3 regions of the Tumidithrix helvetica PCC 7403 genome follow, and region 2 is predicted to be linked to each of the others. Evidence: riboswitches for the same ligand, from Rfam matches in the RefSeq annotation. Region 2 holds a riboswitch; each other region holds the start of a gene.
The links. A riboswitch is a leader RNA that binds a small molecule or an ion and turns the genes downstream of it on or off. The one in region 2 is predicted to bind cobalamin.

Region 1 (10,077 bases), on a different contig from region 2:
GACCTGAGCTTCAAACTGGGTATGGGGGGTGATCGAACCAGGCTTAGCAATTACCATGCCGCGCTCTACATCCAACTTTTGGATACCACGCATCAGTACGCCGATATTGTCTCCAGCCAGACCCTCTTCCAAGGTCTTTTGGAACATTTCTAGACCAGTAACTGTAGTACTACGGGTATTGCGAATACCAACGAGTTCAACAGAATCGCCAATCTTGACCTTGCCACGCTCGATCCGACCCGTCGCAACCGTACCACGACCAGTGATTGAGAATACGTCTTCAACTGCCATCAAGAATGGCTTGTCAACAGCACGTTCTGGGGTTGGAATAAAGGCATCAACAGCATCCATCAGTGCGTAGATTTTATCTACCCAAGGATTTTCGCCTTTCTTAACTTTAGGATTTGCGGTCAGGGCTTCAACTGCCTTTAAAGCCGATCCTCTAACAATCGGAATTGCATCTCCATCAAAGTCATAGGAAGAAAGCAACTCGCGAACTTCTAGTTCTACAAGCTCGACTAACTCTTCCTCACCTTCCATTTGGTCTTCTTTGTTCAGGAATACGACCAGATTGGGTACACCTACCTGACGCGCCAAAAGAATGTGTTCGCGGGTTTGAGGCTCAGGACCATCAGCAGCCGACACCAAGAGGATGCCACCATCCATTTGGGCTGCACCGGTAATCATGTTTTTTACATAGTCAGCGTGCCCAGGGCAGTCAACGTGAGCGTAGTGACGTGCGTCTGTTTGGTATTCTACGTGAGCTGTGTTGATGGTAATGCCACGCGCTTTTTCTTCAGGTGCGGCATCAATGTCTTCATATTTTTTTGCTGCTGCCTGACCATTTGCTGCCAAAGTCATTGTGATTGCAGCAGTTAGGGTTGTCTTACCATGATCGACGTGACCGATGGTACCAATATTAACGTGGGGTTTGTTCCGTTCAAACTTTGCGCGTGCCATTTAAGTTATATTCCTTACTCTGTTATTCCTTTGATACTTTTACTACTCTTTGCTCTTGCTTTTGGCAATGATAGCTTCTGCAACACTACGAGGAACTTCCTCATAGTGGCTAAACTCCATAGAGAATATACCTCTACCCTGAGTTTTGGAGCGAATGTCAGTGGCATAGCCAAACATCGAAGCCAGAGGGACTTTCGATGATACTTTAGCAATACCCTGTTCTGAGCCCATACCCTCGATTTGACCTCTACGAGAGTTGAGATCTCCAATCACATCTCCCAAAAAGTCCTCAGGCACTTCGACTTCCACTTTCATCACCGGTTCAAGCAAGACTGGACCAGCCTTCATCACAGCTTCCTTAATTGCCATTGAGCCAGCAATTTTGAAAGCCATTTCAGAAGAGTCAACGTCATGATAGGAGCCGTCAACCAAGGTTGCTCTTAAATCAATAACAGGATAACCCGCTATGATCCCTGATTCACAGGCTTCTTTCATGCCCTGTTCAGAAGGATTGATATATTCCTTAGGAACAGTACCTCCTACAATCTTGGAGACAAACTCGAAGCCAGTTCCAGGCTCTGTTGGCTCAAGTTCGATCACAACGTGACCATATTGACCCTTACCACCGCTTTGACGAATAAACTTACCTTCAGCTTTAACAGCCTTACGGATCGTTTCACGGTAAGCAACCTGTGGTGCGCCCACATTTGCTTCGACTTTAAATTCGCGTAACATGCGGTCTACGAGAATTTCTAGGTGGAGTTCGCCCATCCCAGAAATAACCGTCTGGTTAGTCTCAGGGTCAACCATGACACGGAATGTAGGATCTTCTTCTGACAAGGCTTGTAAAGCTTTTGATAGCTTTTCCATATCTTGCTTTGTTTTGGGCTCTACTGCCACAGAGATAACTGGCTCTGGAATAAATAGAGATTCCAAAATCACTGGGTTGGCATCATCCGACAGCGTATCGCCTGTAAATGTGTCTTTCATCCCCAGTACAGCACCCAAGTCACCCGCACGCAGTTCGTCAACTTCGATACGGTCATCAGCCTTTAAAACAATGAGACGGGAAATGCGTTCTTTCTTATTCTTACTTGAGTTAAGAACGTAGGAACCTTTCTTTAAGATGCCCGAATAAACTCGGATAAAGGTAAGGCGACCGTAGGGATCGGACATGATTTTGAATGCCAAAGCAGCCATAGGCGCATCATCATTAGCCTCGCGGGTGGTGACGTTACCATCTGGCAATGTTCCTTGAATTGGAGGAACATCAATCGGCGCAGGTAGGTAGTCGATCACCGCATCTAAAAGTAGTTGCACGCCTTTGTTTTTAAAGGCAGAGCCGCAAACGAGGGGTACGATTGTACCTCTGAGTGTGCCTAATCGGAGTCCAGTTTTAATCTCTTCTTCGGTTAAATCGATTCCTTCTAGATACTTTTCTGTAAGCGCATCATCAGTTTCGGCAACTGATTCGATCAGCTTGGTGCGAAACTCATTAGCTCGATCTAGTACATCCTCAGGAATGTCTGTTTCAATAATATCTTTGCCAATTTCATCGTTGTAGATGTAAGCGCGCATCTTGACGAGATCGACAATGCCTCGCAGGTCGGCTTCACTACCGATGGGGATTTGAATCGGCACAGCATTTGAGCGCAAGCGATCGCGAATTTGTCCGTAAACTTTGTAGAAGTTCGCGCCAGTGCGATCCATCTTATTGACAAACACAATACGTGGCACTTTATAACGGTCGGCTTGCCGCCAAACAGTTTCTGATTGAGGCTGAACGCCACCAACAGAGCAGAATACTGCGATTACACCATCTAAAACGCGCATAGAACGTTCGACTTCAATCGTGAAGTCAACGTGACCTGGGGTATCGATAATGTTGATTTTGTGATCTTTCCAGCTTGTGGTGATCGCAGCTGCTGTGATGGTAATGCCGCGTTCGCGTTCTTGCTCCATCCAATCAGTTACTGCGGTGCCTTCATGGACTTCACCCATTTTGTGTACAACACCGGAGTAAAACAAAATACGCTCAGTAGTTGTGGTTTTTCCAGCATCAATATGAGCTGCAATCCCAATGTTGCGTACTTTATCTAGAGCAATGGTTCGTGCCACGACAGTTTCCTCGTATTTGTCAGGAATTGAAAATTTGTATTAAGAATAATATAGCAACTTAACGGAGCGCAAAGATATAAATCTTTACTAGGCAAGTGCTACAGAGTGGATTAATAGCGATAGTGAGCAAAGGCTTTATTTGCTTCAGCCATACGGTGGGTTTCTTCGCGCTTGCGAATTGTTGCACCCGTTTCGTTGGCAGCATCCATTAGCTCGTTGGCTAACTTGCTTGCCATACTCCGACCGGGACGAGAGCGAGAATACTGCACTAGCCAACGCAGGGCAAGGGCAACACCGCGATCGCTGCGAACTTCCATGGGTACTTGATACGTTGCACCACCAACCCGTCTTGCCTTGACTTCCACGAGGGGAGTGGCATTGCGAATAGCGCGATCGAAGACCTCAATCGGAACGCTACCAGTCCGTTCCGCAACAGTATCCAGTGCTTCATAAACGATATGGGTAGCAACAGATAGCTTGCCACGGGTCATAATGCGCCTAATCAGCATATTAACTAAGCGACTGTTATAGACAGAATCAGGTGGGGTGACGCGCTTGGCGACTTTAGTACGACGAGACATTTTACTGAGTGATGAGGTTTAAGTTTGTTGTAATTGAAAATCTTTCACTTTGAGAATATTCGCCACTTGTCATTTGCTTTAACGTATCGACGATGAGCGAATGATAAGCCTTGAATGGACTATCTCTTCTTTCCGGCGGGTGCAGCGGCTTGACCTGGCTTAGGTCGCTTGGCACCATATTTAGAACGTCCTTGCTTGCGATCTTTGACACCCGCTGTATCTAGTGTGCCGCGAATGATGTGGTAGCGCACACCAGGTAGATCTTTTACCCGACCGCCGCGAATCATCACAACCGAGTGCTCTTGCAGGTTATGCCCAATACCAGGAATGTATGCTGTTACTTCAAAACCAGAAGTTAGGCGGACTCTTGCTACTTTTCTCAGGGCAGAGTTGGGCTTTTTGGGGGTGGTGGTGTACACACGCGTACAAACGCCTCTGCGCTGGGGACAGCTCTTGAGGGCAGGAGACTTGGTTTTCTGGTTAGTATTCTGGCGCTCACTACGAATGAGCTGCTGGATAGTGGGCATAAAAGTTTATTGTGCTTGCGGTTTTATAGTGTAAATCAACAGCACATCATCTTAACAAAATATGCTAAATTAAGTCAATTTTTTAACAGCAAATTTTCTTGAGTTAAGTTTTTGTTGGGGTGCTGTATCTGTGGTTAAGCTTGAATATTGCAGGATGGGTTTAGGGACTTTGGTAGTTGACAATGCGAGCAAAGCCCGTGGCATCAAGGCTTGCGCCACCCACTAGCACGCCATCAATTTCAGGTTGTGCCATGATCTCGTCAATATTCTCAGGTTTAACCGAACCACCATACTGAATCGTGACATCAGGATTCGTGAGTTTGCTGCGAATTAGCCCAATCACGCGATTGGCTTCGGCAGTTTCACAGGTGTCACCCGTGCCGATCGCCCAGATTGGCTCATAGGCAATAATCAAATTTTGCTGATCGACTTCTTTCAGTCCATATTCTAACTGAGAAAAAATCCATGCTTCTGTTTCATTAGCATCGCGTTGCTGCTTGCTTTCTCCCACACACAAAATGGGCGTGATACCATGCTTTTGAGCGGCTTTTAACCTTTTGTTTACCGTTTCGTCGGTTTCACCAAAAAACTGACGTCGCTCGCTATGCCCGACGATCGCAAACTTGATCCCCAATTCAACCAGCATGGGGGCGGCAATTTCACCCGTGAATGCGCCACTATCGCCCCAATGCAGGTTCTGTGCGCCGATATGGATGCTAGGTGATGCGCTCGAACTGGCGATCGCTTGCGAAATCGCTAGATCGGTAAATGGGACACAAATAAGGATTTGTTGGTTGGTTACGCTTGCGGCTTTTGCTGTAGCGTTAAGCTGTGCTGGGAATTCAGCAAAAAAGGCTTTTGCTTCAGACTGGGTTTTGTACATTTTCCAGTTGCCAGCAATGACAATCTTACGCAATGCTTGATTACCCCTGAATGTAAATTATAGAAACAGTTAAGTAACTTTTTAGTTTACCGAAAAAGGGTATGTAGCGGTCAGCAATAATGAAGCGATCTCTCGGTTATGTTTTATGAATATCTAGCATGGGATGATATTGAGTTAAACTCAAAACCGCGATCCTACAAAGCCTGTACAAGGTAAATTAAGTAATTTTTAAGTTGATGGACAGGTTTAAAGATAAAATTCAATCGTATTTTGAGCAGATTGCCCCTGATTTAGATTGGTGGAGCGATCGCAATCATTATTACTACGAGGATATCCAAAAGTTACACCAATATTTGGTTCCACAGGGTAGTAAGGTACTTGAGATTGGCTGTGGCACGGGCAGTCTACTCGCTGCCGTTAAGCCTAGCTTGGGTATGGGGATTGACTTTGCCCCATCTGCCATTGCGATCGCACAGGAAAAACATCAAACCAACCCGATTGCATCTCAACCCAAGGACTCTCAGCCCTCTGACTTGCGTTTTTACTGTCTTGATGCCGAGGCTCTTACACCCGAAGATTTAGAATCTGAAAAATTTGATTTTATTCTCCTCGCAGGGGTTCTAGGTTATCTTAACGATATTCAGTCGGTACTCGATCGGCTCCAAGCCTTTTGCCATCCGCGCACGCGGATCGTTCTCGTCTTCCATAACTATCAGTGGGAGGGGCTTTTGCATTTAGCCGAACTGATCGGACAACGACGCCCCCAGCCACCGCAAAATTGGCTATCCCTACATGATGTGCTGAACCTACTGATGGTAACTGGCTATAGTACGGTCAAAATGGGGAAGCGATTCCTCTGCCCAAAGTGGATTCCATTGCTTGCCAACTTTATCAACCGTTATATTTGTCAACTGCCTGTTATTGATAATCTCAGCCTGACGAACTATATTATTGCCCGCCCTACGATTTCCAGTGCTACCGAAGCGATCGCTAATTATTCAGTAAGTGTAGTGATTCCAGCGCGGAATGAGGCAGGAAATATTCAAGCGGCTGTAGAGCGCATGCCAGCTTTAGGGAAACACACAGAAATTATTTTCGTGGAAGGACATTCGCAAGATAATACTTGGGAAGAGATTCAACGGGTTGTTGCAGAGGCTCAAAATAGGCAAGAAGAGCGTGGCGCTGCACAATTCACTTTTAAAAGTATGCAGCAAAAAGGCAAGGGGAAAGCCGATGCTGTGAGATTGGGATTTGCCGAAGCAACGGGCGACATCCTGATGATTCTTGATGCCGATTTAACCGTACAACCAGAGGACTTGTCGCAATTTGTTCAGGTAATTGCTTTGGGTAGAGGCGAATTTATTAATGGTTCTCGTCTTGTTTATCCGCGATCGGGCAAAGCGATGCCTTGGTTAAATACCCTAGCAAACAAGTTTTTTGCGATCGCCTTCTCATATTTGCTGGGACAATCGCTCAAAGATACCCTCTGTGGCACAAAGGTGTTATGGCGCTCTGACTACGAACGCATCGTTGCCAATCGCAGCTATTTTGGGGACTTCGATCCGTTTGGGGACTTTGATTTGCTGTTTGGGGCGGCAAAGCTAGGACTACATATTGTGGAAGTGCCTGTGAGGTATCAGCCTCGTACCTACGGACAATCTAATATTGCCCACTTTAAAGAAGGCTTGGTGCTTTTGCGAATGTGCTTGTATGCCGCTCAAAAAATTAAGTTCATCTAACTACCCGATGAATTTCTGGTTTTCTCCCTATGAAGGCTGAAAAAATTATAACATCACCCAAGATTTCGTTAAGAAAAGTGCCGATCGCAGGCTTTTGGTAGTCAGCTTGTGATAGGTTTCAAAGACTGGGGGACGGGAAAGTTTGGTGTGATTCCGACGCTGTGCCGCAACTGTAAAAGCCAGAATGCCGCTCCCCTAAGTGTTTGACGCTTAATGTTTGAATCTTATTTCCCTGCGTCGCACAGGGAGGAGATAGTTCGTTGTCACATTCTAAACAAATACCCGAATTGCAGATTGATGTAAACGCGAAATTACCAATCTGCCCAGGATTATTTTATGGTTCCGTTGCCAAAGATGGCGTTTTGACGCGCATGCGGATTGTGGGAGGAATTCTTAACCAGCCGCAATGTAAAGCGATCGCCGACCTGACCGATCGCTATGGAGATGGTTGTGTCCAAGTGACCAATCGCGCCAATCTTCAAATTCGAGGAGTTCAAACAGCGATCGCCCCAGAAAGCTTTCACCACTTACAAAACTTGGGCTTAGCGCCTCGCGAGATCGGCATCGACCCCATTCGCAATATGATGGTAAGTCCCACGGCAGGGATCGATCCCCATAGTCGGCTCGATACTCGTCCCTTGGTAAAGGCTTGGGATGACTATTTGCAAACTCACCTCGAATTAGCTAACCTCTCCCCTAAGTTTAGTGTTTGCTTTGATGGTGGGGAATCTGTTTCAGTCCGAAATCTCCGCAATGATATTACCTTCGTCGCTGAGCAAAACCCCGATCGAATCCCGAATCGGAAATCAGGCAATGCTTCAGAGATCTTGTTTCGGCTACATTTGAATGTAGAAGTCGATCGCAGGAGTATGACAAACATCGCGATCGCGCCAGAGCAAACGGTATCCCTGTTAGCCGCCCTCGCTCAAGTGTATCTGGACTATATCGATCTGAAGCGTGAAGCCTATCCCAGCAATCGTAAGCCCCGTCTGCGCCATCTTTTATCCGATTGGGGCGTAGAGCATTATTTGGAACGGGTGCAACAGCTTCTATCTTTTCCTTTAACAAGGAGTGAAGCTTCCCCAGAAGCGATCGCTGACGAATCCTTTGACGAATCCTTCGATCGTCTTGGCAGTCACGCTCAGTCTCAGCCAAACCTGTTTTATTTGGGAATTGCCTTGCCCCTTGGGCGCATCACATCTTCCCAGTTACGCAGCTTAGCAGCGCTAGCGCAAACCTACGGTGGTGGGGAATTGCGGCTAACACCTTGGCAAAATATTCTGATCGCGAATATTCCCAGCGATCGCTTACTGGCTCTGCAAACAGAGATTGCTGACTTGGGACTGCACTGGTCAGCTACGCACCTAGATAGTGGAATGGTTGCCTGTACGGGACGAGGGGGCTGTGCGTCAGCCGCGACCCATACCCAAGACCATGCTCTAGAACTCGTGAAAACTTTAGAGCAACGAGTGAGCCTAGATCGACCGATCGAGATTCATTTTAGTGGCTGTACTAAGTCCTGCGCTCAGTATCGTCACAGTGACATTGCCCTAGTGGGAACTGAGATTGTGAAGGAGGAGCGATCGCTCGAAGCCTATGACATTTATGTGGGAGCAAGAGATCGAGCGCTGAATTCATCCTTTGGACGACCGCTATTGCGAGCAGTGCCCGTCGAGGAAATTCCTGTGGTTGTGGAACGGATGTTGCAGGTGTATCAACAGCAGCGATCGCCCATGGATGTAAATCTGTCACCCCAAACGCCGTTTAGTCAATCCTTCAGACAGTTTGTCGATGGTTATTCTATTCCCCAGTTGCAGGAAATCTTCGATTTGGGATTGAGCGATCGTGACGATTTCAAGGAAGTTGGCAAGGAAATTGTAAATGCATTAACCAGTGAGAATTCATAATGATCGACTCCGAGATAAATCCTGAGATAAATGCTGCCGATGGAGAGCGCGATCGCGCCCCTCAAACAGGTCGCCTCTATGGCTTGGGGATTGGACCGGGCGATCCAGAGCTGATTACACTCAAAGCCTATCGAATTTTACAATCGGTGCCAGTGATTGCCTATCCCACTATGGAAAATGGCAAGGTGTTAGCGAGAGCGATCGTCGCCGACTATCTGCGTGCCGATCAAATTGAAGTTCCCTTGCCCCTGCCCTTTAGTCCAGTTCGCTCTTCTCAACCCTACTACGATCTAGCTGCCGAAAAATTGGCAGGTTATCTCAGTAACGGTCAAGATGTTGCTGTTCTCTGTGAAGGAGAACCATTTCTATATGGCTCCTTTATGTATCTGTTTAATCGCCTGTCAGGGCAGTTTAAAACCGAAGTCGTACCAGGCATCTCTTCCACGATGGCGAGTGCGTCGGCATTAGGAGTTCCTTTAACCTATCGCGATGATGTATTGAGTATTATGCCTGCGACGCTCTCAGCCGAAATTTTACGCGATCGCCTCGCGGTTGCAGATACAGCAGTCATCATCAAAATCGGTCGGCACTTCAGCAAAGTTCGAGATGTTCTAGTAGAGTTGGGATTATTCTCAAGGGCACTGTATATCGAACGGGCGACGATGCCAAATCAGAGAATTGTGGCGATCGCAGAAGTCGATCCCGCAGAAGTTCCCTATTGGTCGCTAGTTGTGATCCCCAGTCAACAAAAGTCAGTGTCATGAAGCCTTTAGAGCCTTTCTTTCCAACGCTTGCAGTAGTGGTGCTTGGACAAAATAGCGTTCCCACAGCAAGGCAATTCATGACTGCTTTACCCAATTCCATTCTCTATGGCTTAGCAGGGCGAACAGAGGGTGTGGATATCAGTTTCAGCGATTTCGGCGAAACGTTACAGGAACTGTTTGCTAAAGGAACATCGATTGTGGGTATCTGTGCCGCAGGCATTCTGATTCGCACCCTCGCGCCACTCTTGACCGATAAACGTTCTGAGCCACCCGTCTTAGCCGTTGCCGAAGATGGCAGTGCCGTCGTGCCTTTGCTGGGCGGTTTGCATGGCGTGAACGATCTAGCGCGTCAAATTGCCGATGCGCTGGGCATTGAACCTGCAATTACGACAACGGGAGATATCCGATTTCGCACGACATTGCTAAATCCTCCACAGGGATATAGGCTGGCAAACCCAGAGGATGCCAAGAAGTTTATTGCCGATCTGCTCGCTGGTGCAACCCTGCGCTTGGAGGGTGAAGCCCCTTGGTTGCACCAAAGCAAACTACCGATTACCGATGATGGCGAACTGCTCATTCGCATCACGGAAGAAGCCGT
Region 2 (10,077 bases):
ACTTTTTCTGGAGACTCAACCACGAGATCGCTTCAATGCCAACGAACCATTTGTAATGTCATACTGGTAAGCCGTAGATTCATTACTATAGATCGACCTACGAATTTAATCCAACATCACGGCAAAGGGAATGAGTAAGGTTTTTCGTGAATTACTTCGCAAGGTTGGCAGTGGAAGACACACGGGCAAAGACCTGAGCCGGCAAGAAGCAGAATTAGCTACCAAAATGATTTTGGAGCAGGAAGCCACACCCGCTCAAATTGGCGCATTCATGATTGCCCACCGCATTAAGCGACCGACTGGCGTTGAGTTAGCTGGCATGCTCGATGCCTACGACCAACTCGGCGGCAGAGTCGAAGCGCTTGATTCCGAACAAACCGTACTTGTGCTGGGTTCGCCCTATGATGGCAGATCGCGCACTGCACCCATCAGTCCGATCGCTAGTTTGATCTTGGCAAGTGCAGGCTGTCCCACGATCTTGCATGGCGGCGATCGCATGCCCACCAAAGACGGTTTACCCTTAATCGATATCTGGCAGGCTTTGGGCGTCAATTGGCAGCAGCTATCCTTAGCGCAGGTGAGACAGGTTCTAAGCGCGACGAATTTAGGCTTTGTCTATCTGCCCAAGCATTTTCCCTTGGCGCAGGGCATTGTGCCCTATAGAGATCAAGTGGGAAAAAGACCTCCCTTTGCCACCCTAGAACTAATTTGGGTTCCCTACCTAGGCAAAACCCTAACTGTGTCAGGGTTTGTACATCCCCCCACGGAAACCAATATCCGCGAGGCATTTGCCCTGCGCGGCGTGACTGAATTTGCCACGATTAAGGGTTTAGAGGGAAGCGTCGATTTACCCCGCGATCGCACCGCGATTTTGGGCATTCATCGTGGCGGTACGTTCGAGCGCTTGACCCTTTCAGCCAGAGACTACAACTTGCAGGGTAAAGATGTGGAAATTGCCGAGGCACTAGAAATGTCTCAGATGATTTTGTCTACGCTCAAGGGCTTGCCCTCGGAATATATGCAGTCTGCGATTTGGAATGGTGGATTTTATCTCTGGTTATCTGGCATTTCTGCCGATCTACAGTCTGGGCTCGATCGCGCCAAAGAAATTCTCAATACGGGCATCGCCGAGCGCAAACTTAAGGATGTTAAGGAAGCGATCGCCGCCTTCACCGCTGGCTGAGCGCGAAGCCTAAATTCAATCTGCCGTAAATCCAATTCAATTTGTTTGAAATGCTATAAGATAGGGGGTCGGTTCTGGTAGGGATCAGCTACTAGAGGAAACGGGGAAAGTATGGTGCAAGTCCTACACTGTCCCGCAACTGTAAAGGCAGTAATTGTCTAAGTCAGGATGCCCGCCGATTGCGATCGACAAAAAAAATACATCTGCGAGGTATAGATGGTTCATAAATTATTTGTTTGCACGACCTGTGCCAGTACTTGGAAAGATGGCAAACGGGTTGGTACTAGTGGCGGACAGCTACTACTAGACGAGTTGCTAAAGCTCAATCAAAGTTGGAGTTTGAGGTCAAGCTTCTTAATTCAGTCTGTTGAATGCATGAGTGCTTGCAATCGTCCCTGTGTTGTCGCGATCGCTTCTGAAGGAAAATACACCTATTTATTTGGCGATCTCCCTGTGGATGCCGCATCCCTCGCAACCACCGCATCAGCAATCTTAGTCTGTGCCAGTAAATATAATGCGCAAACAGACGGCAACCTACCTTGGGCAGAGAGACCTGCCCCGCTTAAAAAAGGGATTGTTGCAAAAATTCCACCGATGCAGGAGTTAGCAGCAATTGGATAAAGTTTTTTGACACCAAAAACTAAGGCAAGTGCTTACAAGATATCAACTATCTGAAAGTACTTGCCATTTCAGCAATATTCATTTTTGTGCTTCAAATATCTAGATTTAAAGATTTAGGATTGGCTACTTTTTGCCACCCTGATTGCGCAGGCGATAAGTAATGCGTCCTTTAGTCAAGTCATAGGGAGTCAGCTCTACCTTGACGCGATCGCCGGGCAAAATCTTGATATAGTTGCGACGAATCTTGCCAGAGATATGAGCGAGTACGTTAAACCCATTATCCAGATCGACTCTGAACATGGCATTAGGCAGTGACTCAGTCACTGTACCTTCCATTTCAATTGCATCTTGCTTGGACAAATAACCTCTCCGTTAAAAACTTGGTTTAAAAATCACTAGGGTCTTTCTCACGAAAGTCCCCGATCGCTAAGCGATCGATAGTTGCTGTTGAATAGCCTCTGTCACATTCTCTAAAGATGGGATGCCATCAATTTGAACAACATGAGTCCCGTAAAATTCTAACAGAGGTCTTGTCTTTGCATAATATTCTTCAAGGCGGTTTTTAATCACCTCTTCGGTATCATCAGCCCTATTTTGCTCTTGAGCGCGTAAAAGGATTCTCTCGACTAGTACTGGCTCGGGCACATCTAAATTAATCACGCGATCAAATTTTTGATCGAGTTCAGCCAAAAGATCGTTAAGAGCCTCTGCCTGTGGCACAGTGCGAGGAAACCCATCTAAAATCCATCCTGATTGGGTGTCAGGTTGACTGAAACGAGTCCGCATGACATCGATTACCACCTCATCAGGAACAAGCCGACCCGAGTCGCTAAAAGCTTTGACCTTTAGACCTAACTCGCTTCCCTGTTTGATCTCTGCTCTGAAAATGTCACCAGGTGCAATCCGAGGCACATTCCATAGAGCAGATAAGATTTCGCCTTGAGTACCCTTACCAGAACCAGGTGGCCCCATCAAAATGATCTTAGGCATTATTGCTTAACCATACCTTCGTAGCGTTGAGAAATCACATAGGTTTGTATCTGCTTCGATGTCTCGATTGCCACACCAACCAAGATCAATAAAGATGTAGCACCAATACCACTAAAGGTTGTTACACCCGTAGCACGCTCTATAGCTGTAGGAATTACTGCTACCGCGCCCAAAAAAACAGCGCCGAGAAACGTAAGACGATTGAGAACACCCGAAATATACTCTGATGTTGCTTTCCCTGGTCGAATCCCTGGAATACTACTGCCCATTTTCTTAAGGTTTTGAGCCAGATCGACAGGGTTAACAATTAGGGTTGAGTAGAAATAGCTAAACCCTAAAATCAGTGACAAATAGATTGGAATATACCCTGGACCACTTGGGGATGCAAAGTTGGCAATACTAACAAGTATTTCGTTACTGGAAAATTGTCCAAGGCTAGCAGGAAGAATTAAAACCGAAGAAGCAAAAATGATCGGCATTACGTTCCCTTGATTTAGCTTTAGAGGTAAGTAAGACGCTTGCTCTCTAAACAATTTACGCCCAACTTGACGACGCGCTGAAACAATCGGGATGCGACGGGTTCCTTCTTGGACAAACACAATGCCAACAATCATGACCAAAAAGATCACCATTAGCAAAATTACGCCACCAACCCTAGAACTATCCTGTTGTGCCAAAGCGATTGTGTCACCTAAAGATCTTGGCAAGCCAGCAACAATACTGATAAATATTAGTAAGGATGCACCATTACCCACACCTTTTTCCGTAATCACCTCACCAGCCCACATCACAAACATGGAACCCGCCGACAAAGCAAGCATGGTTTCAATCATAAAAGCAGGTCCAGGTTGGGTCGCTGCTCCAACATTTTGGATCCAAAAAGAAATACCTAAACTTTGGATTAAAGCCCATACCAAAGCCAGATATCTTGTGTACTGAGATATTTTACGTCTACCCGCTTCCCCCTCATTCTTCTGGAGGTTTTCTAGGGTAGGTAACGCCGCAGTTAGGAGTTGCAAAATAATCGAAGCATTGATAAATGGGATGATCCCTAGTGCGAAGATCCCAAGTAGGGATAAACCACCACCAGAAAAGATATCCAAGAAATTAACGACAGAATTATTTTTGACAACCTCACCAAAAATCTGGCGATCCACTCCCGGTAAAGGCAGGTAAATCCCCAGACGAATTAGGACGAGAATGCCCATCGTAATCAGAAGGCGATCGCGCAGACCCGCTGCCTGTGCCATCTGTAGGAAAGTTTCTTGAGGAGTAGGGTTTTTCCCTTTGCTAACTACCATTGCTATGCCTACCTTGAAGCTAGTAAGAGAGGTGTAAGTATCTTTGTTGTATTGTAATGCAGAATACTATTTTTCTGTATCACTGTGGCTTGCGACCATTTACTAAGCGACTAGATTTCAGTGCAGGTGCCACCAGCAGCTTCAATCTTAGCTTTTGCACCAGCAGTAAATGAGTGCGCGTGAACGTTTAAAGCAACACCAATTTCACCACGACCAAGAATGCGCAAAGCACCATCATTCTGTGTAACGATACCTGCATCCATGAGCGACTCTAAGGTAACTTCAGTTCCTGCTGGTAATTCACTCAGGCTGTCAACATTGATAACAGTGAAATGTTTCGCATTCACAATTGGGAAATGCTTTAGTTTAGGTACGCGCTTGTAGAGAGGTAGCTGACCACCTTCAAAGCCAGGGCGAGTCGGTCTACCCGAACGTGATTTTTGCCCGCGCATCCCAAAGCCACAGCTTGCACCTTGACCTGCGGAGATACCACGACCGACGCGACGTTTACGATGTTTAGCCCCTACCTGGGGTCTGAGATCTTCTAAATTCATGGCTAATCAGTTATCAGTTATCAGTTATCAATTTTTGACGATTGGCTTTTAGCGGCAGTTATCAGTTATTTAACAATCAAGCCGTTCGATGCTCGCTGATAACTGTTCACTGCCCACTCCAAACTTAGTTATAGCTTAGTTATAGAGATGCTCAAGCGGAATGTCTCTAGACTTTGCAACTTCGCTGAAAGTACGAAGAGCAGATAGTGCATTCACGGCAGCGCGAGCATTATTCAAAGGATTATCAGAACCTAGCTGCTTTGCCAGAATATTTTTAACCCCTGCTAGTTCGAGCACAGTTCTTACTGCCCCCCCAGCAATTACACCTGTACCAGGAGATGCAGGGCGAATCATTACCTTAGCGCCACCACCAACACCATTACTAGGGTGAGGGATAGAATTAGCTTTGGTTAAGGGCACTTGAATCAAATGCTTCTTACCATCGGATACGCCTTTTTTCACGGCTCCGATCACATCGCTTGCCTTGCCAACGCCAACGCCTACTTGACCTTTTTCGTTGCCAACGATCACGATCGCTCTAAAACTGAGCTTCTTACCGCCCTTTACCACTTTGGTAACACGACGAATTTGAACTACCCGTTCTTGCCACTCAGATTCCTTTTCTGTGCGACTACGCTCAGCTTTTTTAGCTTCGTTGCGCTTACCTTTGCGTTTTTCGTCGCGGTTTTCGCCGTCTCCGCTACCACCGCCACCATCACGGGTGCCTTTACTATCTCTATTTCTACGTTCTGCCATTTTTCTGTTGTGGATGAGTTAGTTACTGATGATCGTAATTTAAGTTATGGAGAGATTTAAAAATTAAGCGATTTAGGCTGATTTCTAAAATTCTAAACCTGCTTCACGGGCAGCTTCTGCCAAGGCTTGTACGCGACCGTGATATAAATTACCACCGCGATCGAACACAACTTGTGTAATTCCTTTAGCGATCGCTCTTTTAGCAATCAATTCCCCCACTTTAGCAGAGGCATCACGGTTTGCTGTTGACTTAAGCTCAGGCTTTAACTCTGGATCGAGGGTAGATGCTGCAACTAGGGTATGTTGGGATACATCGTCAATCACCTGTGCCACGATGTGCTGGTTAGAACGATACACAGATAGCCTAGGGCGTTCAGATGTACCTGACAGCTTGCGACGGACGCGCTGATGACGACTTTTAGTTGCTTGCTTACGGTCTATTTTCATAATTTACCCCTTAGCTTTGTTGCCTTGACTCCTAGTTATTTCTTGCCAGCCTTGCCAGCTTTACGACGCACGACTTCTCCAGCATAGCGAATACCCTTACCCTTATATACTTCAGGGGGGCGCACATCGCGAATACGAGCAGCCGTATTACCAACATCTTCTTTGTTAATGCCAGTAACGACGATATTTACGTTATTTTCTACTGTTAACTGCACGCCTACAGGTGGCTCTAACTTCACGGGAATGCTATAACCAACGTTAAGGGTTAAGGTCGTACCTTGGACAGCAGCACGATAACCGACACCTTGAATTTCTAATCGGCGTTGAAAACCTTCTGAAACCCCCTGCACCATATTGGCAACAAGGGTTCTAGAGAGACCATGTTGTTGACGAGCAGGACGCAGATCGTTGCGACGCTTGACAACAAGCACTTCACCTTCTTGAGATACTTCCACCTGATCGGGTAAGGTTCGCTTTAACTCGCCCTTAGGACCTTTGACAGTCACTTCTTGACCCGAGATAGCCACATTAACCTTAGCAGGGATAGGAATTGGGCGTTTTCCAATACGAGACATAATTACTCCTAACTTCAGAATTGAGAATGCAGAATCATAAATAGTTCTGATTCTTGAGTCCTAATTGCCAAATGCTGCCATCACCAGATGTAGCAAAGAATTTCACCACCGACCTTTTGGCGGCGAGCTTCACGATCTGTCATGATGCCTCTAGAGGTGGAGATAATCGCAATCCCAATACCGCCAAGAACGCGAGGTAGATCCTGGTGATTAGAGTAAACTCTCAATCCAGGGCGACTAACCCGCTTAAGTGTCGTAATAATCGGTTGACGATTCTTACCTTGATATTTCAGTGACAGCACTAACCTACGGTCAATTCCTTCACCAACTTCTTCAAAATCTCCAATGTAGCCTTCTTGCTTGAGTACACGGGCGATGCTCTGTGTCATCTTGGTAGCAGGAATTGCTGTGACCTGATGCCTTGCCATTGTGGCGTTGCGAATGCGTGTCAGCATATCCGCAATGGTATCGTTCGTAGCCATCTTTATCTCCTATGATCCCACTTGTTATTCTCTAAAGGGCATACCCATTGCTTTGAGCAGCGCACGTCCTTCTTCATCTGTATTCGCAGTCGTGATGATGGAAATGTCCATCCCTCGGATTTGGTCGATGCTGTCATAGCTAATTTCTGGGAATATTAGCTGTTCGCGCACACCCAACGTATAGTTGCCTCGACCGTCAAAGCTCTTAGCACTTACACCGCGAAAATCACGAATACGTGGGAGCGCAAAGTTGATTAGACGATCTAAAAAAGCATGCATGCGATCGCGACGAAGCGTAACCATCATCCCTACAGGCATACCTTGGCGCAACTTAAAGCCTGCGATCGCTTTCTTTGCTCTTGTCACCACAGGCTTTTGACCTGCAATGGTAGCAATCTCAGCGAGAGAAGCTTCCAGTGACTTAGCATTTGATGCACCTTCACCTAAACCACGGTTGATAACAACCTTTTCAAACTTGGGTACTTGGTGAATATTGGTGTACTTAAACTGTTCCATCAGTTTAGGCACAGCCTGTTTTTCATAAAGTTCTTTAAATCTAGTAGACATTGTTGTGTTGTGTTGTATATTTCCTGGACTTTGTCAGGATTAGAAATTCAGGGCTAGCAAGTAATCTTGGTAATCATTCAGCAGCGAAGCCACTTACTTTTTATCAAGAATCTCACCTGTTTTCTTGAGCATTCGTACCTTCTTCCCGTCATCGGTAAAGGTGTAGCAGACTCGACTGGCTTTCTTTTCCTTTTCCGAGTAAATCATTACCTTAGAACTGTGAATGGGAAACTCACGGGTAACGATTTGTCCTGCTTCTCCTTCACGTTGAGCTTTCAGATGCTTTGTTTTATTATTCACATCTTCAACAATCACCTGACTGGTTTCAGGGAAAACCTTTAAGATCTTGCCAACTTTGCCCTTATAACTACCAGAGATAACCTGAACGACATCACCCGTTTTTACATGCATCTTAAATGCTGTACGGTTGCCATTGGGCTTTGATTTTAACTTGTTTAACATCTAGAGTACCTCTGGTGCTAAGGATATAATTTTCGTAAAATTTTTATCACGAAGTTCTCTGGCAACGGGACCAAATACCCGCGTACCTTTAGGGTTTCCCTCTTGATTGATAATTACGGCAGCATTATCATCAAATCGAATACTCATACCACTCTCACGTCGAATGGCGCTTTTGGTGCGGACAATTACTGCTCTTACGACATCCGATTTTTTAACGGGCATATTGGGAGTAGCGTCTTTGACAGTGGCAATGATGACATCACCTACACCACCAAACTTGCGATTACCGCCAGCTAGCACGCGGATGCAAAGTAATTTCTTTGCTCCACTGTTGTCAGCCACATTTAAATAACTTTCTTGTTGAATCATAACTTTACGTCTGTGCGATCAAGCTTCTATATTTGGGCTTGTGTATTCGGGCTTATGCATCTGAGATAGAGGTGAGAATCTCAACGATCTCCCAGCGTTTGGTACGACTGAGAGGACGAGTTTCACGAATACGAACGCGATCGCCTTCCTGACACTTGTTTTCAGCATCATGTGCCTTAAACCGCTTTGTGTTCACGACAATCTTGCCGTACTTGGGATGGGCAGAGCGATTTTCAACCGCCACTACCACTGTCTTTTCCATCTTGTCGCTTACAACCAGACCAACTTTTTCTTTAACTGCCATACCTCTATATCTAACCTCTATAAACTAAGCCTGTGCTAATTACTCGAATACTACAAACCTTGACGTGCTATGCCCTTGACTGCCGTTCACGCTCTACAGTCATTAGCTGAGCAAGGCGGTGTTTAGCATGACCAAATTCATGAGGCTTGACGGGTTGCCTTGTCGCAGATTTGAGCCTTAAGGTAAATAACTCTTTCTTGACAGATAAAATTTGAGATTGCAACTCTTCGTCAGATAGCTCTCTTGCAGACTGGACTTTAGGGAGTGCCATAGATTTACTCCTTCTCTCGCTTGATAAATCGGGTTTTAATGGGCATTTTGGCAGCAGCAAGTCGAATCGCTTCCTTCGCAATATCTTCGGTTACACCTGCAACCTCAAACATGATACGACCTGGCTTAACCACAGCTACCCAGAATTCTGGAGCGCCCTTCCCAGAACCCATACGGGTTTCAGCTGGGCGCATGGTGACTGGCTTATCGGGAAAAACGCGAATCCAGATTTTGCCACCTCTTTTGATATAACGGTTCATCGCCCGTCTTCCAGCTTCGATTTGGCGAGAGGTAATCCAAGCAGGCTCAAGAGCTTGCATCGCAAAGTCACCAAAATTTAGCTCCGCACCTCTGGTAGCTGGACCAGACATACGACCTCTTTGCTGTTTACGGAATTTTGTGCGTCGGGGACTCAACATAGTATTTTCAGCTTGTTACACTTTTCATTAGGGTTAAAGAGAACTTCTCAAAGCTCAATTTAACTGTCGGTACCTGACCGATCTTCAAACTGAGGGCGGCGTTGTTGCCGACGTCTCGGTTGACTAGGAGGAGGAGCTACTTCTTCACCAGAAATAATCTCGCCTTTGAAGATCCAAACCTTAATGCCGATAACGCCATAAATGGTTTGGGCAGTCTTGTAGGAATAGTCAATGTCAGCTCTCAATGTGTGCAAAGGAACTCTTCCCTCTCTCACCCATTCAGTTCTGGCAATTTCAGCGCCGTTTAAGCGACCGCCGATTTGCACTTTAATTCCTTCTACGCCAGCTCGTTGTGCCCGTTGAATCGCTTGACGTACAACCCGACGGAAAGAAACGCGGCGTTCGATCTGTTGGGCAATATACTCAGCAATTAAAGGTGCTTCTGCATCTACGCGAGCAACCTCGACGACATTAATGCGGATTTGACTTGTACCAGACTTTGCCAGCGAACCTGCTTGTGTGAGATGTTTCACTAATCCTTGACGCAACTGTTCGATACCAGAACCGCCACGACCAACGACAACACCCGGGCGAGCGGTACGAATTTCTAGATCGACTTGATCGGCTTTGCGATCGATCAAGATGTCAGCAATCCCAGCGTTGTTTAAGGTCTTCTCGATATACGAGCGAATCTGATAATCTTCAGCAATCAGCGTAGGGTAACGATTTGGATCGGCGAACCAACGAGATAGGTGTGGTTGGGTAATACCAAGGCGC
Region 3 (10,077 bases), on a different contig from region 2:
AATTTCGCTTTAGGAAAATCTTGCTTTACCTGTTCCCAATATTCTCGATCTTGCATTTTACCCAAGACATCGATCTCTAAACCTGTTGCCTCAGACACCGCTGCCGCATCTTCCAAACCTTTTTCAGGCGAAATTCTGGCGACCCAAGCCAAGCGAGCTTCTGAAGTCGGCTGGAACTCATACAGATCGAGATCGATGCCACTACCCAAGAGACGAAACTGACTGCCCATAGGGAAGGGGCGATCGAAGGTATCGGCTTGGGTTTGGGTGTAGACGCCAATGCGATCGGGATATTGTTGTACGACTTGAGCGATCGCGCGATCGATCGAATCTAACAACGAACCCATACTGACAAAATGCGCGATCGGGGTTTCAAAAAACGGCGTGAGATAGAATGGCAACCAATCGTAGGCAAAATTGACGATTAAGTCATAACTATCTTGCATTTCACGGGCATAAGTCCACAGATTCGCTAGAACCGAATTGTTTGGGAAGCTCACGGGATCGGTTCTCGTTTGATTTTGGGCAAAGCTATGCACTTCCCCAGGAATCGTAATCAGTGGAATCGTCTGAGATTGAGAACCCACACAAGCTGCAAGATGAACCGTGTGCGATCGCAACATCAGTTCCTTCGCCACATTCTCAACGGTCAGCTCAACGCCCCCGCCAACACCAGAACCAAATGCACCGACAGGAGTTGAGATAAATAGAAGCTTCATAGAATTCAACGAACCGTAAAAAATAATTGAGAGAAGAAGGGCAATATGTGGATTTGGTCATTGGGAGGGGCGAGGCTCTTCCGCCCTAGACCTTTGCCTGTTAAAGTCCGATCTAAAATCTAAACCAGAGATTCCTATAGAAGCTAATCGCTAGCCAAACAAGCCCCCACAACGGCTAATACTGACTCAGACAAACTAGAATATTCATAGCCACCTTCTAAGCCAAATACTATTTTGTGGGTTAGCTGCAAACAGAGCTTTGTGAGGACACCATAGTCTTTAGGCTTGAGGGACATACTCGCCAAAGGGTCGTTAGAATTCGCATCAAACCCTGCACTGACAATCAGTAAATCTGGTTTGAAGTCTTGCAAAAAAGGGATGACACGTTGTTCAAATACGACCAAATATTCTTGAAGCGAGCAATTTGCTCTCATCGGTAAATTCAAGACATTGCCATGGGCTCCTGTCTCCTCTAGATCGCCTGTATAGGGATAAAAGGGGGCTTGATGGGTAGAAACATAGGCAAGATTTGGACGATCCCAAACCGCTTCTTGCGTACCATTGCCATGATGCACGTCCCAATCTAAAATCGCCACTCGTTGAATATTTGGTAAATCGAGCGCATACAGTGCCGCGATCGCCGCATTCGAGAAAATACAAAACCCCATTCCCGTGTGAGCGCGAGCATGATGTCCAGGTGGACGGGCAACGACAAAAACGGGTTCGTCTGAGGCTAAGACAAGATCGACCCCATCTAACCATGCGCTCACTGCCAATAATGCCACTTCATAGGTGCGGCTCGACGCGATCGTATCCCCATCAATATGACCGCCACCCCGTTCCGATATTGCCTGCACAGCATCGATATATGCGGGCGTATGAAAGCGCTCTATCTCTTGCCGCAGGCGATCTCTTTGTTGGATCGGCGTAGGCTGTTTCCACGTCAGACGATTTGCCAAATCAGAAGTTTTTAAAGCCTCGATGATTGCGGTTAATCGACCCGAATTTTCAGGATGATAAACCCCAGTTTGATGCTCTAAAAACCGATCTGAGTAGATTATCGGGAATGTTGATAAAGACATAGAGGGTGGGTATTCTAGATGAATATCTGAGCCAACGAGCCAGAGTAAAACGAGAGGAATGCAGTCTAACGCGATCGCGATTAAATTTAACGTTAAACCTAACGCTATACTTTAAGAATTATCCGTTAGGCATTACCAATCGCAATCAAGCATGATTCATGAGCAATTTTTCTCTGCTTAGAATCGTAGGGGTGATTCATGTGCCCCTACATACAAATTAAATAGGATTGCTATATTTACTTTATTGTTGTTTTGTAATTTCTTGCCTGCTTGTCAACAGTAATCTTTCTTAAAAGTGTCCAATAACAAGCCCTGTGGTAGATACTCACCAGCCCAGCGATCGCCTAGACAGTGCCATGCTTTCAGTGCCAGAAGAGTTGGTTCCGATGGTAAATGAGCTTAACGCTCTTTATGAAAATGGACGCAAAGATAGCGTGCTGAAAGCGCTTTCAGATCTCATTCTGCAATTAAAGACTGAGCCAAAGGGTGGCGTAGATCTTTCTGTAAATTTCCCACCAAGCCCACCTAGCCTACCTAGTCCACCAAACTATCATTTACTGGTTAATCAAGAAGACATAGACGATCCTGCGAGTTCAGATTTTTTAAAAAGTTGGGAAGATATCCTCAACTTGCAGCTTTATGTCGATACAGATATCTACGGCACGTTAGATCTTGACCCCGTGCAGCCAGAAGAAAGTGAGCCAGAAGCAACCATCGAACATGAAGATGCCACAGAAATTTACGTGCAGTCTTGGGCAGAACTTGCCAAAAGCATGTCTAATCTGCCCGATGATGTGTTTACCCGACTTTGGAGCACCACAGAGGTTGCTAAAATTTTAGAATGTTCGGTCAATACGCTTCGCCGTGCGAGAAAAGAAGCGCGGTTGCCCCTCAAAGTCAAAGACCTCATCGTTGACTCCATTAGCCATGATGGCAAAAGAAGCCTCTGGTTTATTCGTCCTAGTTAATTTTTCTAAAGCGATCCTTGTGTTTGCGAACGTAGTACGGGCTTCTAGCCCTTGCAGGCAAGATGCCTGCGCAACAAATTATTACAACTCATTGAGGATTGCTATAACGAATCATTTTATTTTTTTCTCTAGTTCCCAAATGTCCTAGCATTTTAAATGGCTAGTTCATTCATCTAGGTCTCATGGTTAGAAATAAATTCTTGGCAAATTGGTCGCAGGTCGCAATTGCGATCGCTGTGACAGTTTTGATAGCAATTGGGTGCGTGGTTTATCCTCAGCCTAGTTTTGCGGCTTTACCCAATAAAAGTGCGATCAAAGATGCAAGCGTTTTGCTACGAAATGCCTTACCCGTTGACAATTCGATCGTGCGGGAGATTCAGCTTAAATTAGAGGGTATGCCCCGCCAAGCCAATCTCAAACGCTGGAAAGGTCTAAGCAAAGATGTAGATAGTATTCTGTTAAGCGTGTCGCAAAAACGCGACCAGATTTTGGCAAGTGTTACCCCAGCCGCGAAACAATCGGCGGAAGAAAGCCTTGCCAGTCTTGGCAATGTGCTTGTTCCCCTGCAAGAAGCGATCGCCACCAAAGACAGAAACAACATCAAACCCCTAAGCGAAAAAGCGCTGGAATATGTGGGAACGATTGAGAGCCAAATGGTTCAGGCATTTCCCTTTGAAGTTCCCGCAAAATATTCAGGATTGCCCCAGCTTAAGGGCCGAGCGATCGTCGAAATGGAAACAGAGAAAGGGAATTTCACGATGACCTTGGATGGCTTTAGTGCCCCTGTCAATGCAGGTCAATTTGTCGATTTGGTTCAACGGGGCTTTTACAACGGTTTAACCTTTAATCGGGCTGATGACAACTTCTTCTTGCAAGCTGGCGATCCTGCGGGTGAGGCAGATGGCTTTGTGGATTCCGCAACAGGTAAAGTTCGCACTGTGCCCCTAGAAATTCGCGTGGTGAATAAAAAAGATCCAGTCTACGAACATACCTTTGATGAACTCGGCATGGTTGGCACGTTACCCGTACTGCCGTTTTCTGCCTATGGCACCGTGGCAATGGCTCACCCTGGTACCGATCCTAATGGCGGTTCCTCGCAGTTTTTCCTGTATTTGTTTGAGTCCGATCTGACCCCTGCAGGTTTAAATTTGATCGACGGCAACTACACGGCTTTTGGATATGTCACCACAGGCGAAGAAGTTTTGCGTAAACTAAAGTTAGGAGACAAAATTCTTTCTGCTCGCGTTATTAGCGGGTTAGAAAACCTCGTTACCAGCAAGTAATTTATAACCCATGGGTGAATCCCAAACTTTCAGTCTACCTAGTCCCAGTAGTGCCATACGTTTGGCAGGGACTAGGGGAGAAAACCTTAAATTAATTGCCCTTGAGACAGGCACAAAATTGGTTCTGCGCGGACAAGATTTACTGATCGAGGGTACTGAACCGCAGATTTCCCTCTGTTTGCAAATTGTTCGCGCCCTCAAGCAACTCTGGTCGCAAGATCGAGCGATCGCTTCGGTCGATATTTTGGCAGCCAAACAAGCTGTGGAAGAACAACGGGCGGAATCATGGAGCGATCGACCAGCGATTACAAGGAACCATCGAGGTGGACAGATTCAGCCACGCACGCTCAAGCAGCAGCAATACGTGCAGGACATGGAAAACCACGATCTGATCTTTGGGATTGGTCCTGCGGGGACTGGCAAAACCTTTCTGGCAGCGGTGGCAGCCGTCAAGGCATTGCAAAATCAGGAGTTTGAGCGTCTGATTTTAACCCGTCCTGCCGTGGAGGCAGGCGAAAAGCTAGGCTTTTTACCTGGCGATCTGCAACAAAAAGTAGATCCTTATTTGCGCCCTCTCTATGACGCTTTGTACGAGTTGATGGATCCAGAAAAAATCCCCAGCTTGATCGAGCGTGGTGTGATTGAGGTTGCTCCACTCGCCTATATGCGAGGTCGCACGTTAAACAATGCCTTCATCATCGTGGATGAAGCACAAAACACCACGATCTCCCAGATGAAGATGGTGCTGACGCGTCTGGGATTTAACTCTCGCATGGTGGTGACAGGAGATGTCACCCAAATTGACTTGCCCCATCATCAAAAATCTGGGCTCAAAATGGCGCAAAAGATCTTAGAAGGGGTTGAGGGTATTGCCTTTAGTCACTTTACTAAGTCTGATGTTGTGCGCCATCCACTCGTGCAAAAAATTGTTGCTGCCTACGAGCTAGCCGAACACTAGCTTGCAAACTACTTCCGAGCCTTGTTTTTGGGGAAAAGTATTAAGCTGTCACAGTTGCCATAATAAGAATTGCGTAGGCAGGATTGGGCACTTTCAAGCGTGATATCTTTATTAGGCTATAAAATCGGTTCTGTCGGAATTTGACCGTCAGAGTTAACGGGGAAAGCTTGGTGTAAGTCCAACACTGTCCCGCAACTGTAATGAGATCGCAAAAATCTCTGAGTCAGGATGCCCGCCGACGATCTTGCTCATTCCTAATATCTGCGAGGCACAGAAAATGAATAAATTTAAAAATTCTCGGTTTCTTCCTTTTAATAAGGTTGTCTATAAGGCAGTCTGTTTAGCTGCATTGTTTGGTGTTTTGTTGTTGTCAGCCACACCAGCTTTTGCTCACCATGCCATGGATGGAAAAATGGCATCTAACTTCTTTGAAGGTTTTGTATCTGGTATAGCGCACCCCTTGATTGGACCCGACCATTTTGCATTTCTTGTGGCAGTTGGCTTGCTTGCTGCTATTAAGCGACAGGGACTGATGATTCCGATTTCGTTTGTATTATCTGCGATGCTTGGTACTGGGGCACATCTAGCAGGCATAAATCTTCCAGGAGTTGAGCTATTTGTTTCTGGATCGATCTTGCTATTCGGTATTTTGTTGATTGAGAAGGATAGATTTAATACTTTTGTCGTTGCAGGGCTTTCAGCGCTTGCTGGCATATTTCATGGTTATGCGTATGGCGAATCCATTTTTGGCGCAGAAACTACTCCTCTAATTGCTTATCTGATTGGATTTACAATTGTGCAACTGGTGGTGTCACTCCTTGCATTTTGGATTGGTAAGGCAACCATCCTCAAGCAAAAAGCCGAACAGCAATCCCCCATACAGTTGCGTTCTGCCGGTCTAGTGATTTCTGGTATTGGTCTAGCTTTCTTCGCTTCCCAAGTTATTGCCGTTCTATTTCCAATTTCCAAAATCTAATCAATTCATCTAACTGCTTTTTAGGCGGTTAGATCTCCAGCAACCATTGAAAATGGCGGAGAGTCTGGAAGGACAGTTGTAGTAACAATTCATGAATTGTCTCTACAACTGTCTTTCTTAGTTTGAGATGAATCTATTGCTTTAGGTGATGCCCTGCAAAGCCTGTAATGCTTGGCGGGTACGCTTTACCCACTCTGTATTATTGTCAGCCTCGTAGAGCCTCAGTGCCTCTTGATAAGAGCGAATGGCGCTACTAATATCGCCTTGCATTGTGTATAAAGCCCCTAAACCAAAATGTGCCCTAGCGTAACTGGGGTTCAGAGAAATCGCTTTGTTGTAAGCGTCTAAAGATTCTCGCATTTTGCCTTGATCGGCAAGGGCTAAACCAAGACTCGCGTAGTCAACCCATAACTCTTCTTTGCCATAGACGATCGCACGGGTAAAAGCCTCAACAGCACCAGCACTATCTCCTTGGGTGCGGAGTAAATTACCTAAATTACTGTAGGCAACGTTATTTCTAGGCTCGGCATCGATCGCTTTCCGAAACGCGGCGATCGCATCCACAGGTTTATTTTGATCGGATAAGGCACGACCGAGATTGTTGTAGGCAGCCGCATATCTAGGGCTGAGATTGATGGCTTGCTCGTAGGCAGCGATTGCCCCACTTAGATCGCCTTGACGGCGCAATGCTAAACCCAACCCGTTATAGTTGGCTGCAACTTTAGGGTTTAACTCAATACTGCGCCGAAACACCTCAACTGCCTCAGGTGCTTTTTCTTTTTTAAGCAAGGCAGTGCCTAACGCCGCATACACATCCGCATTTTTGTTGTCTTGCTCGATCGATCGCCTGTAGGAAAGAATGGCTTGATCGGTGTCGCCTTTGGCATCGTAGGCAATCCCAATGTTATAAAAAACATTGGGGAAGCGATTGTTAATTGCGATCGCGCGTTTATATGCCTCTATAGCGCCATCATAGTCTTTGTCTTCATACAGGGCGATACCTAGGGAAAAGTGAGCCGTTGCATACTGGGGTGCAAGCGTAATCGCCTGTCGAAATGCAGTAATTGCCCCCTTGCGATCGCCTTGACGGCGCAAAACAGAGCCCAAACCATTGTGGGCGAGTGCGTACTGTGGGTCTAAGCCTACAGCTTTCTGGAAAGCAGCGACAGCACCATCAAGATTATTGCGTTGTTCTTCAGCCAGACCGAGATTGTAGTAGGTCGAGGCTAAACTCGCATCTGGTTTGCTGAGACGAATGAATGCGTTGTAGGCATTAATCGCCCCCACCATATCGCCTCGTTTATATAGGGCAATGCCCAAACCGTAGTAGGCAGGTGTATAGTTTTTGTCGAGTTCGATCGCCCGTCGATGGGAAGCGATCGCCCCTTCAATGTCCCCTTGTTGCCGCAGCGTTACGCCCAAACCGTAATGGGCAGGAACAAAACCAGGATTTAGTGAAATTGCTTGTCGGTAAAGTGCGACTGCCTCAGTCAGTTTGTTTTGCTCTCTTAGGACATTTGCCTGCTCGACCAGCTTGATCGCAGCATTGGGATTCTGTTCGGGTTTCGTTTCAATGGGTGTGGCAGTTTGCGCGATCTTCTCTGCAAATTGAGGGGCAGCTTGCGATGGGGTACACAAGGGCAGATAACTAACCAGTGAAATAAATCCAACCGTAGAAATCTTAGTAATCGCTTGCTTGATCATAGAATTTTTTTTGGATGTCCTTTTTGCTAGGATTACCGACACACCCATCGTAAACCATTCCCAGAAAACTTTTTCTCATCCATTCAGCTTAATTTTTGCAACCAAATTTGGCTCAAACGCTTTAAATCAAGGCAATTTCTAGCGAAAAAATACAGAAAACTTAATTAGAGGCTTAACATTTAGCACAGAGGCAATTTTCAATTTCAGCAAAATTCAGTATGTCTTTCATACACAAAACTTTGGCTTGGCATTTATCCAGTAAAATGCAAGGGTAAGGTTTCAGAAAGAGCGTTTTTAAAGCTTTCTAAAGGGCAAGGGGCGATTTTGGAAAAGGGCACATTGGTTGAATTTCGTTTGCATGGCGATCGCCGCTTGGCAGTTGTAGATCGACCTGAGGGCAAAAAGCACCTACAGGTGATTGACGAGAATGGCACGACCCACACAGTGCATCCTCGCGAAATTGACTTTGTGATCAAAAGCACGGCTGACTCCGATCCGCAGATGTTTACGGCACGACAGATCCCAGTTTTCTTTCAACAGGTTCAGCAATATTTAGATCCCTCTAGTCTTGAAGTAGCTTGGGAGATCTTGATCGATGACAACAAGTCTGTCACCCCTGACGATCTAGCCAACCTCCTGTTTTCAAAAATATCTGCCGCCACCTCCTATGCTTCCTATTGGCTCTTGAGCAATGACAAGCTTTACTTTAAGCAAAAAGGCGATCGCTATGAGCCTCGACCCGCCACCCAAGTTGCCGAGTTAAAACACCAAGCCGAAGCAGCTCAGCAACGCCAGCGCGAAGCCGAAGCCTTTATCTGCAAGATGCAAAACAAGATCGCAGGCAAGCAGATCGATCTTCCCGAAGATGCGCCAACGGAACCAGAATGGACAAAACAGGAACGGCATCGCTTAGAGAGTCTAGAGCGATATGCCCTCTACGGTGAAGAAGCCTCAGATAAATCCGCTGCCCAAGAAATTTTGGTTTCAGTCAAGCGCACGAAATCTGAAATATCAGCGTTTCAGCTATTGGTTGACTTAGGGATTTGGAACCGCCATGAAAACCTTGCCCTGTTGCGCAGCCAAGTACCCACCACCTTCTCAGCCGAAGTTCTCAATGCTGTCAAACAATGCCTAGAAAATCCGATTCCAGATAGCTCTTTAGCGAAGCGGATCGATTTGACGCATTTGCATGTTTACACGATCGATGATGAGAGCACGACTGAGATTGATGACGGTTTGAGTATTGAAACTCTGCCCAATGGTCAAAAGCGGCTATGGATCCATATTGCCGATCCTACGCGCTGGATCGAACCCCAGAGCCTACTCGATCGCGAAGCCCGCAAAAGAGGAACCAGTGTTTATTTGCCCACGGGCATGATTCCCATGTTTCCCCACGAGTTGGCAACGGGACCGATGAGTTTGATTCAGTCACAGGTTTGTCATGCCCTGTCGTTTGGGGTCGACCTCAGCGATCGCGGCGAAGTCATTTACGCAGAGATTCATCCCAGTCTGATTAAACCCAACTATCGCCTCACCTATGAAGATGTGATGGATATGTTGGATATGAGTATTGAGGAAGATCTCAATGCGATCGCCCACTATGCCAAACTCCGAACCAACTGGCGGCTCTACCAAGGTGCGGTGAATATCGATCTGCCTGAAACCATCATTAAGGTCAATCCCAACGATACGGAGCAAATGACCCTAGAGTTGATGGATGAGCCCTTTTCACGGCAAATGGTGGCAGAGATGATGATCTTGGCTGGAGAAGTTGCGGCTAATTTTGCCCAAAAGAATGGAATTCCGATTCCCTATCGCTATCAGGAAGCGCCAGAATTGCCCTCGGAAGAAATCTTGATGCAGTTGCCATCTGGTCCCGTGCGCGAGTTTGCTGTCTGTCGCTGCATGGCAAAGGGTGAAATGGGTATCTATGCTGCACGTCATGCTGGACTGGGACTGGAAGCCTATACCCAAGCCACCTCTCCAATCCGCCGTTACACCGATCTTCTTACCCATTGGCAAATCAAAGCTTTTCTGAATGATACGCCTTTGCCCTTTACAGAGGCGACACTATCGGATTCCCTATCTGTGATTGAGCCTGCGGTATATGAAGCCAATCAATTGGAACGTCAAACCGTGCGCTATTGGAGCTTAGAGTTTTTGCGACGCAATCGTGAAACCGCTTGGCGAGCAATCCTTTTGGACTGGTTGCGCGAACAGGATAAACTCGGACTGGTACTTCTCGAAGATTTGGGCTTAAAGCTTCCCATGCGCATCAATCGCACCACAAATGTCGGTGAAAGTTTTAACGTCAAAGTCAGCGATGTCGATCCGCGCAAAGATTTGATTCAGTTCTTTGAGGTGCAACAGGTTGAGTCATTTAGCAT

Region 1: another riboswitch for cobalamin. It lies ahead of cobG (precorrin-3B synthase); the one in region 2 lies ahead of ACP2WE_RS07050 (DUF1636 domain-containing protein).
Region 3: another riboswitch for cobalamin. It lies ahead of ACP2WE_RS19840 (HupE/UreJ family protein); the one in region 2 lies ahead of ACP2WE_RS07050 (DUF1636 domain-containing protein).

What each region holds. Positions count from the first base shown of each region.
Region 1 is NZ_CBDDRA010000004.1:30,955-41,031, reverse strand. Features, by position in the region: gene tuf (elongation factor Tu) at 1-960, opposite strand, end outside; gene fusA (elongation factor G) at 1,003-3,078, opposite strand; gene rpsG (30S ribosomal protein S7) at 3,189-3,659, opposite strand; gene rpsL (30S ribosomal protein S12) at 3,779-4,186, opposite strand; gene tpiA (triose-phosphate isomerase) at 4,347-5,102, opposite strand; gene ACP2WE_RS05045 (glycosyltransferase) at 5,306-6,808, shown strand; adenosylcobalamin-variant (AdoCbl-variant) riboswitch at 6,935-7,006, shown strand; gene cobG (precorrin-3B synthase) at 7,069-8,715, shown strand; gene ACP2WE_RS05035 (precorrin-2 C(20)-methyltransferase) at 8,715-9,479, shown strand; gene cobJ (precorrin-3B C(17)-methyltransferase) at 9,476-10,077, shown strand, end outside.
Region 2 is NZ_CBDDRA010000005.1:220,996-231,072, reverse strand. Features, by position in the region: gene ACP2WE_RS07060 (LysR family transcriptional regulator) at 1-1, shown strand, start outside; gene ACP2WE_RS07055 (anthranilate phosphoribosyltransferase family protein) at 131-1,183, shown strand; cobalamin riboswitch at 1,236-1,377, shown strand; gene ACP2WE_RS07050 (DUF1636 domain-containing protein) at 1,400-1,804, shown strand; gene infA (translation initiation factor IF-1) at 1,928-2,164, opposite strand; gene ACP2WE_RS07040 (adenylate kinase) at 2,231-2,794, opposite strand; gene secY (preprotein translocase subunit SecY) at 2,794-4,095, opposite strand; gene rplO (50S ribosomal protein L15) at 4,206-4,649, opposite strand; gene rpsE (30S ribosomal protein S5) at 4,785-5,405, opposite strand; gene rplR (50S ribosomal protein L18) at 5,490-5,852, opposite strand; gene rplF (50S ribosomal protein L6) at 5,888-6,427, opposite strand; gene rpsH (30S ribosomal protein S8) at 6,508-6,909, opposite strand; gene rplE (50S ribosomal protein L5) at 6,934-7,476, opposite strand; gene rplX (50S ribosomal protein L24) at 7,570-7,938, opposite strand; gene rplN (50S ribosomal protein L14) at 7,939-8,307, opposite strand; gene rpsQ (30S ribosomal protein S17) at 8,360-8,611, opposite strand; gene rpmC (50S ribosomal protein L29) at 8,679-8,882, opposite strand; gene rplP (50S ribosomal protein L16) at 8,887-9,300, opposite strand; gene rpsC (30S ribosomal protein S3) at 9,360-10,077, opposite strand, start outside.
Region 3 is NZ_CBDDRA010000025.1:3,512-13,588, reverse strand. Features, by position in the region: gene ACP2WE_RS19865 (glycosyltransferase) at 1-719, opposite strand, end outside; gene ACP2WE_RS19860 (histone deacetylase family protein) at 863-1,801, opposite strand; gene ACP2WE_RS19855 (hypothetical protein) at 2,116-2,769, shown strand; gene ACP2WE_RS19850 (peptidylprolyl isomerase) at 2,952-4,052, shown strand; gene ACP2WE_RS19845 (PhoH family protein) at 4,063-5,010, shown strand; cobalamin riboswitch at 5,119-5,264, shown strand; gene ACP2WE_RS19840 (HupE/UreJ family protein) at 5,288-5,986, shown strand; gene ACP2WE_RS19835 (tetratricopeptide repeat protein) at 6,128-7,690, opposite strand; gene ACP2WE_RS19830 (ribonuclease catalytic domain-containing protein) at 8,015-10,077, shown strand, end outside.